Regions from separate parts of the Peribacillus sp. NPDC096447 genome, predicted to be linked through region 2. Evidence: riboswitches for the same ligand, from Rfam matches in the RefSeq annotation. Region 2 holds a riboswitch; each other region holds the start of a gene.
The links. A riboswitch is a leader RNA that binds a small molecule or an ion and turns the genes downstream of it on or off. The one in region 2 is predicted to bind glycine.
Positions count from the first base shown of each region.

Region 1 (2,207 bases), on a different contig from region 2:
CACCACTTGCTTCGCTGCTTCCAATTGATGCGGAAGCGGGGTTAACTGCGGGAGGTGCTTGGGCGCCTGTAAACCTTCAAAATCAGGGATGATAAGATTTTCCTCCATTTGAACCGCCAGCTTATAAAGCTCCCAATTTCCCCATGGACCGTCATTTTCCATCTTTTGCAGAAACTCGTCATTCCATTCAGAATTGAAGGATATATTGATTTTCATAGAAATAACTCCCTCTTAAATCATAATTTCCTTAATATAAGGTCAAAACCCGAACATTTCATATGTGAAGTAAGAAAAATATTTCTCTTCAAAAGATATTGCAGAGATAAGTTTCTTAGGGTAGGATATAAGTATATTTAGAAAATTCCAATTTTCAAACGCCACAAAGAATCTTTGTACATCGATTTTGCAGTTCGCGTTTTCTTAGTATGGGCTATAGGCTCCTAATTTATCCAAGAATACTGAAGGAGACCAATCAAACGGTTTCTGAAGTTTCAGGAGAATTGGCAGAGAATGCATTCCACAATGCTCAGGGGTTTTACCGATGCTTGGTGGCTTATTCGCTTCCTTTCATAGGTAGACCATTTATATGCGGGTGAAGATAAGGGGAGAGACTACGGATGTAGCGCCGAAGGAGCAAACTTAGCAGTGAATCTCTCAGGCAAAAGAACTCTTATTGGACGCAACTCTGGAGAGCGCCGCCCGTTTTGGACGGCCACCAAAGGGGAAAACCTATTACATAGGTAAACTTTCAGGTTTCAGGACAGAGAAAAAGCTCAAACGGGCTTTCTCTGTCCTTTTTTGTGCTTTTTTCACATCATGAATCAGGATATATCTGATGCGTAATGACAAGAAGCTTTTGATAATGAAGCCAATTAATTTAAAAAAATCTGAAGGGGGTCATTTTTTGACCAATTTAAAAAGAACACCACTATTTGAGGTTTATCGTGAATACGGAGGTAAAACGATTGATTTTGGCGGCTGGGAACTTCCTGTCCAATTTTCGGGTATAAAGGATGAACATGAAGCCGTACGTACAAAAGCGGGGTTATTCGATGTTTCCCATATGGGTGAAGTCGATGTTAAGGGTCCCGGGAGCCTTAACTTTTTACAGAAGATGCTGACTAATGATATATCAAAGCTGAAACAGGGCGGTGCCCAATATACCGCTATGTGTTATGAAAACGGAGGCACGGTTGATGATCTCATCGTGTATAAAAGGGCTGAGGATGACTATCTGCTCGTGGTCAATGCTGCGAACACAGAAAAAGATTTCAATTGGCTGCAAGCTCATTTACCGGAAGATGTCCAAATCAAGAATGTATCTAGTGACTATACACAGCTGGCGCTTCAAGGACCATCTGCAGAGAAGATTTTACAAAAACTATCGGGAAATACTGCTTTAAGTGAAATTGGATTTTTCAAGTTCAAGGAAAATGTCATGATTAACGGCATCTCTACGATGGTATCCCGTACTGGATACACTGGTGAGGATGGCTTTGAGATATATAGTGACAGTGAAAATGGTCCCGCCCTTTGGAAGGCGATTATGGATGCCGGAAACGAAGAGGGGGTTCAGCCGATTGGTTTAGGTGCTCGTGATACCTTGCGTTTTGAAGCAAAACTGCCGTTGTATGGGCAGGAGCTTTCAGCGGACATCACCCCGATAGAAGCCGGGATTGGTTTTGCAGTAAAAGTCGATAAGGAAGTTGATTTTTTCGGGAAAGCCGTTCTTGCTGAGCAAAAGGAGAAAGGAGCTCCCCGCAAGCTTGTGGGAATTGAAATGATTGACCGTGGCATTCCACGTCATGGGTATAAGGTCTACAGCGGTGATAAAGTCATTGGCGAGGTCACGACCGGTACCCAATCACCAACGTTGAAGAAAAACGTGGGTTTGGTACTTATCGATAAGGAATTTTCGGTGCTGGATGCGGAAGTCGAAGTGGAAATCCGATCCAAACGTTTGAAAGCCGTTATAATACAAACACCTTTTTATAAAAAACCACGTAAATAGAGGGGAATGGTCATTAGATGAAACATCGTTATTTACCCATGACAGAGCAAGATAAACAAGAAATGCTGAAAGCGATAGGGGTATCCACTGCTGAAGAACTTTTCAATGATATCCCTGAAAGCGTTCGTTTTCAAGGAGAATACGATATCAAGCCTGCTAAATCGGAACCTGCATTAATGAAAGAATTATCAAGGCT
Region 1 covers NZ_JBIWEV010000001.1:394,444-396,650, reverse strand. The annotation lists gene ACIQZD_RS01970 (DEAD/DEAH box helicase) at 1-216, opposite strand, end outside; glycine riboswitch at 593-680, shown strand; glycine riboswitch at 684-766, shown strand; gene gcvT (glycine cleavage system aminomethyltransferase GcvT) at 905-2,011, shown strand; gene gcvPA (aminomethyl-transferring glycine dehydrogenase subunit GcvPA) at 2,029-2,207, shown strand, end outside.
Region 1: it holds a riboswitch for glycine, as region 2 does, so the genes downstream of both, gcvT (glycine cleavage system aminomethyltransferase GcvT) here and ACIQZD_RS20870 (amino acid permease) in region 2, are expected to answer to the same signal.

Region 2 (2,207 bases):
AAGGCTTTATTTCCTTTAGCTATATTTTTTTCGAGAATTATATAGTATCACCAAAAGTATGAACCAGATTGGGGTCAAGAGCAGTGATAGTCGTGTAGCTTCAGCAAATAGCATAACAATAAGGATGAACAGGAATAATCCTAAAATGACGTAATTGACAAAGGGTGTAAAAGGAGCCTTGAAAGTCGATTTTGCTCTTAGGTCAGGCCTTGTTTTCGAATATTTGATATGGGAAATCAAGATAATGCTCCATACCCATATGAAACAGATGGCACTGATGGTCGTCACGACGGTAAATGCCTGTTCCGGTATCAGCTTGCTTAATAATGCCCCTATTGATACAACGATTGTGGATGTTAATAAGGCATTGCTCGGAACAGCCTGTTTATTTAATTTTTCCAGTTTAGCAGGGGCTTCGCCATTCCTGCTTAACGTATAAAGTATTCGGCTCGTTGAAAATAAACCGCTGTTGCATGCAGAAGCAGCGGATGTCAAAACGACGAAGTTGATGATCCCTGCAGCGACAGGAATGCCGATTAACGCAAAGACCTCTACAAATGGACTGCTCGTGGCATCCAGTTGTGTCCATGGGTTGACGCAGAGAATGACGAATAGTGCACCAACATAGAAAAGTAAAATCCGGACAGGGATTTTATTGATGGCAGATGGAATGTTCTTTCTCGGGTTTGCCGTTTCTGCTGCGGAAACCCCGACCAACTCGACACCGACAAATGAGAAGACGACCAGCTGTAAAGATAATAAGAATCCGGAAATGCCATTGGGGAACATGCCCCCATGATTCCATAGGTTCGTTAGGGAAACCGTTCCGGTATTGGTATTGAAGCCGATGATCAAAAGGATGATTCCCACGATGATCAAGGCGATGATCGTGATTACCTTAATGATGGCAAACCAGAATTCCAATTCGCCAAATAACTTAACGGTCAATAGGTTCAATCCTAAAAGAATGACTAGGCATATTAGAGCCGGAATCCATTGAGGGATATCGAACCAATATTGCATATAGACGCCGACAGCTATGATATCGGCCATTGCGGTCATGATCCAACAGAACCAATATGTCCAACCTGTCACGAAGCCGGCCCATGGACCGACATATTCGGTTGCAAATTCAGTGAATGATGTATACCCTGCATTGGATAAGAGCAATTCCCCTAGTGCCCTCATCACAAAAAACAAGGCAATCCCTATTATCAGATAGGAAAATAAAATAGAAGGTCCTGCCAATTGTATGGCTTTCCCGGAACCTAAAAATAATCCGGTGCCAATGGTTCCTCCTATTGCAATCAGTTGTACATGTCTATTTTTTAAATCTCTTTTTAATTCTTGTTTAGCCAATTCCAACGCCCCCGTTTTTTTATAGTCTTGGTAGTGAATGTGTTTACCTGCATGGTCTTGGAGAGAGGGACGTGATTTTTTCGTCCAGCTTGCCTTTCCCATTGGTTTTAAAGCTGTTGTTTTTAGTCCAACCACAAAATGGACAATAAAAAAAAGAGATTGGATAATACCAATCTCTTAAAGGGTTCAGAATAACAATTTTATCATTCGTTACTCTTCTGTCCTTTTGCCTGAGATTGTGAATCCTTCGGCGCTGCATCTTGTACAGTCTCTCCAGAAGCTGCTCCTGCTATAGTGTCATCCATAGCATTCATCGCTTGCTTGTATGCGGTTGTGAATAAATGTGGTCAGTGATAAGCTACCACTGCTGAATCATTCATTATGCTTATAAAATAATATTGGAATTCTATCATCTATTTTTCGGTAGGTCAACAAGTTTTTTTGAAGTGAAAAAGGCAATATCTGCAGTTTTATAGTGGTCTTAATTTTTATTAAGGTACTTGAAAAATTTATTTTTTTGGATGATCACTATTATGAAATATTGATCATCATTTTTTTAAAATGATATTTTTAGATTAGGAAAATTGCCAAGATATATTTGGTAACTGTTTATTTCAAAAATACAATTGTATTTTTACAGAATATTTACTATTATAAGATAAGAAAATATAATTGAAGTGTTATTGATATTTTTTCGATAGAGCATTTCTAACCGCAATAATTAATAGAGAGTCGTTCGTGGTAAGGATAGAAAAGCATTACCGATATTGCATCTGGGGGAGTTAAACATGTCGAACAAGGAATTAAAGAGAGGGCTGGAAGCACGTCACATTCAAATGATAGCTTTG
Region 2 covers NZ_JBIWEV010000006.1:248,247-250,453, forward strand. The annotation lists gene ACIQZD_RS20870 (amino acid permease) at 16-1,359, opposite strand; glycine riboswitch at 1,568-1,646, opposite strand; gene ACIQZD_RS20875 (amino acid permease) at 2,148-2,207, shown strand, end outside.

Region 3 (2,207 bases), on a different contig from region 2:
AATATACCAATGCGACTATTCCCATTCATAAAAATTGCATACAACCTGGGCCACTGATTTGGATGCAATCAAAAGGGCATCTTCATCAATGTCGAATTTAGGATGGTGATTGAAATATGCCTTCTCCACCCCTTTCGGTTTACAGCCAATGTAAAAGAAGCAGCCAGGAATCTTTTCGGCATAATACGAAAAATCTTCTGAACCTGAGAAAACCGGAAATTCCAAGACATTTTTAATATCTTTGTCATTCATGCTTTCCAGACTATTTTTCACGAATCCAGTCAGTTCAGGGTCATTATATAACGGAGGATAATCAGGCACATATGTTAGTTCGCACTGAACATCAAATTCCGTTTCTATCCCTTTGACGATGCGGTGGATTTCCTTATCGATCAGCTGTTGGGTCTCTGCTGTCATATAACGGACATCCCCTTCAATTTCTATACGATCTTTTATGACATTAAAGCTTCCTTTTCCATCGAAGGAGCCGATTGTGACCACGCCCATATCAAAAGGATTCAAGCGGCGGCTGATTACAGTTTGTACGGCTGTCACGAAATGGGCCCCTGCCACAATGGCATCATTAGCCATATGCGGGGAGGAACCATGTCCGCCTACACCCTTTATCGCCAGCTTGAAATAGGTCCGTCCAGCCATCGAATAGCCGCCGTGATACCCGACAACCCCTGCTGGATGCGACGGAAATAAGTGGATTCCAAAAACGGCATCCAGTTCATCCAAACACCCTGATTCCATAATGCTTTTTGCTCCACCTGGGGGCGTTTCTTCTGCATGTTGATGGATTATTTTAATCGTACCGGATAGGGAATCTTTAAGCTCATTGATGCAGTCTGCCAGAACCAATAAATAAGCGGTATGCCCATCGTGTCCGCAGGCATGCATGACACCTTCATTTTTTGAACGGAACGGAACATCCGCTTCTTCTGTAATCGGCAATGCATCGAAGTCCGCACGGAGACCTATCGTTTTCCCAGGTTTTCCGCCTTCAATCGTTACGATGATCCCTAATCCATTTCCTACATTCGTTTGAATCGACACATCCTTTCCTTTATAAAAATCAATGATATATTGTGCCGTTTTCTCTTCTTTGAAGGATAGTTCCGGATTCTCGTGTAAATGACGGCGGATTTGAACCATTTCCCCTTTACGGGCTTCCAGCATGTTCATTAATTTGCTTTTCACGTTCATGATCATTCTCCCCCTTATTTCAAGTTGAGCATATTAGTAAGTTCCAGTTCGCTGCATACCTTCTTATACAAAGTGCCAAATAAAAAAGGGCAAGGAAGGATTGCGTAAACTTACCGCTCCCCTTCTCTGTCCTTTTTACCTGAGAGTTTAGCTCCATTTTTGGTCATGGAGATTTCCCCTTTGGTGGCACACTGCTTCCTGCGCGCTCTCCAGAGTTGCGTTCAGCTGCGGTTCCATTTACCTGAGAGATTTGCTCCAAGGGATCTTTTTGGAACTTGCTCCTTCCCGGCCTCAATGCTTGCACTCTCCCACAACGTTCATCCGCTTGTTCTATCATTATATATTTTCAAAATATTCCAATTATATTATCACCGATTAAAAAATAAATATCAACTCAGAGTTATAAACTCTATTAAACTTTAAAAGGACCGCTGTCAGATGCTGACACGGTCCTTTTGTGTTTCAATATATTATTGTTCACGTTTTTTGTTTTTACCCATAATGAAGATGGGCTCCAACTCATTTTCTTCGTAAAGGAATGATAGAGCCGTTATTGGAACATGACCGCTGGCAAAGAAGCTCATCGCCATTTGCGCAAGAATATCATAGCCCGTATCATTCTTCACATCGGCAATGATGATGACATCCTGATGGGGAATGGCCACAGCCATGGTTCCCTCGATCTTGTCCTTCATTTCCCGAAGCCATGATTCATTTAAAATCCTGCTGGCATCATATCCATCATTCGTGTTCAAAAAATAAAATGCATTACCTGCAACGATATCCGACTTCATTTCAGTGGAGAGGGAACGGGCATTAAAAAGGGCAATTTCACGGATCCTATCACCCTGCCAATTTTCCCGTTGAATCATCTTCTCATCTATAAGACGGTAGGTTTTCCCTAAATCAAGGGCATAAAAAACCCGGGTTTCAGCCGTATGCTCATCGAATAAAAATGGATTTCCTTCTTCCGATTCCATTGGAAAGGAGGTCGAGCG
Region 3 covers NZ_JBIWEV010000001.1:834,368-836,574, forward strand. The annotation lists gene ACIQZD_RS04115 (amidohydrolase) at 16-1,203, opposite strand; glycine riboswitch at 1,334-1,424, opposite strand; glycine riboswitch at 1,428-1,530, opposite strand; gene ACIQZD_RS04120 (DUF1444 domain-containing protein) at 1,680-2,207, opposite strand, start outside.
Region 3: it holds a riboswitch for glycine, as region 2 does, so the genes downstream of both, ACIQZD_RS04115 (amidohydrolase) here and ACIQZD_RS20870 (amino acid permease) in region 2, are expected to answer to the same signal.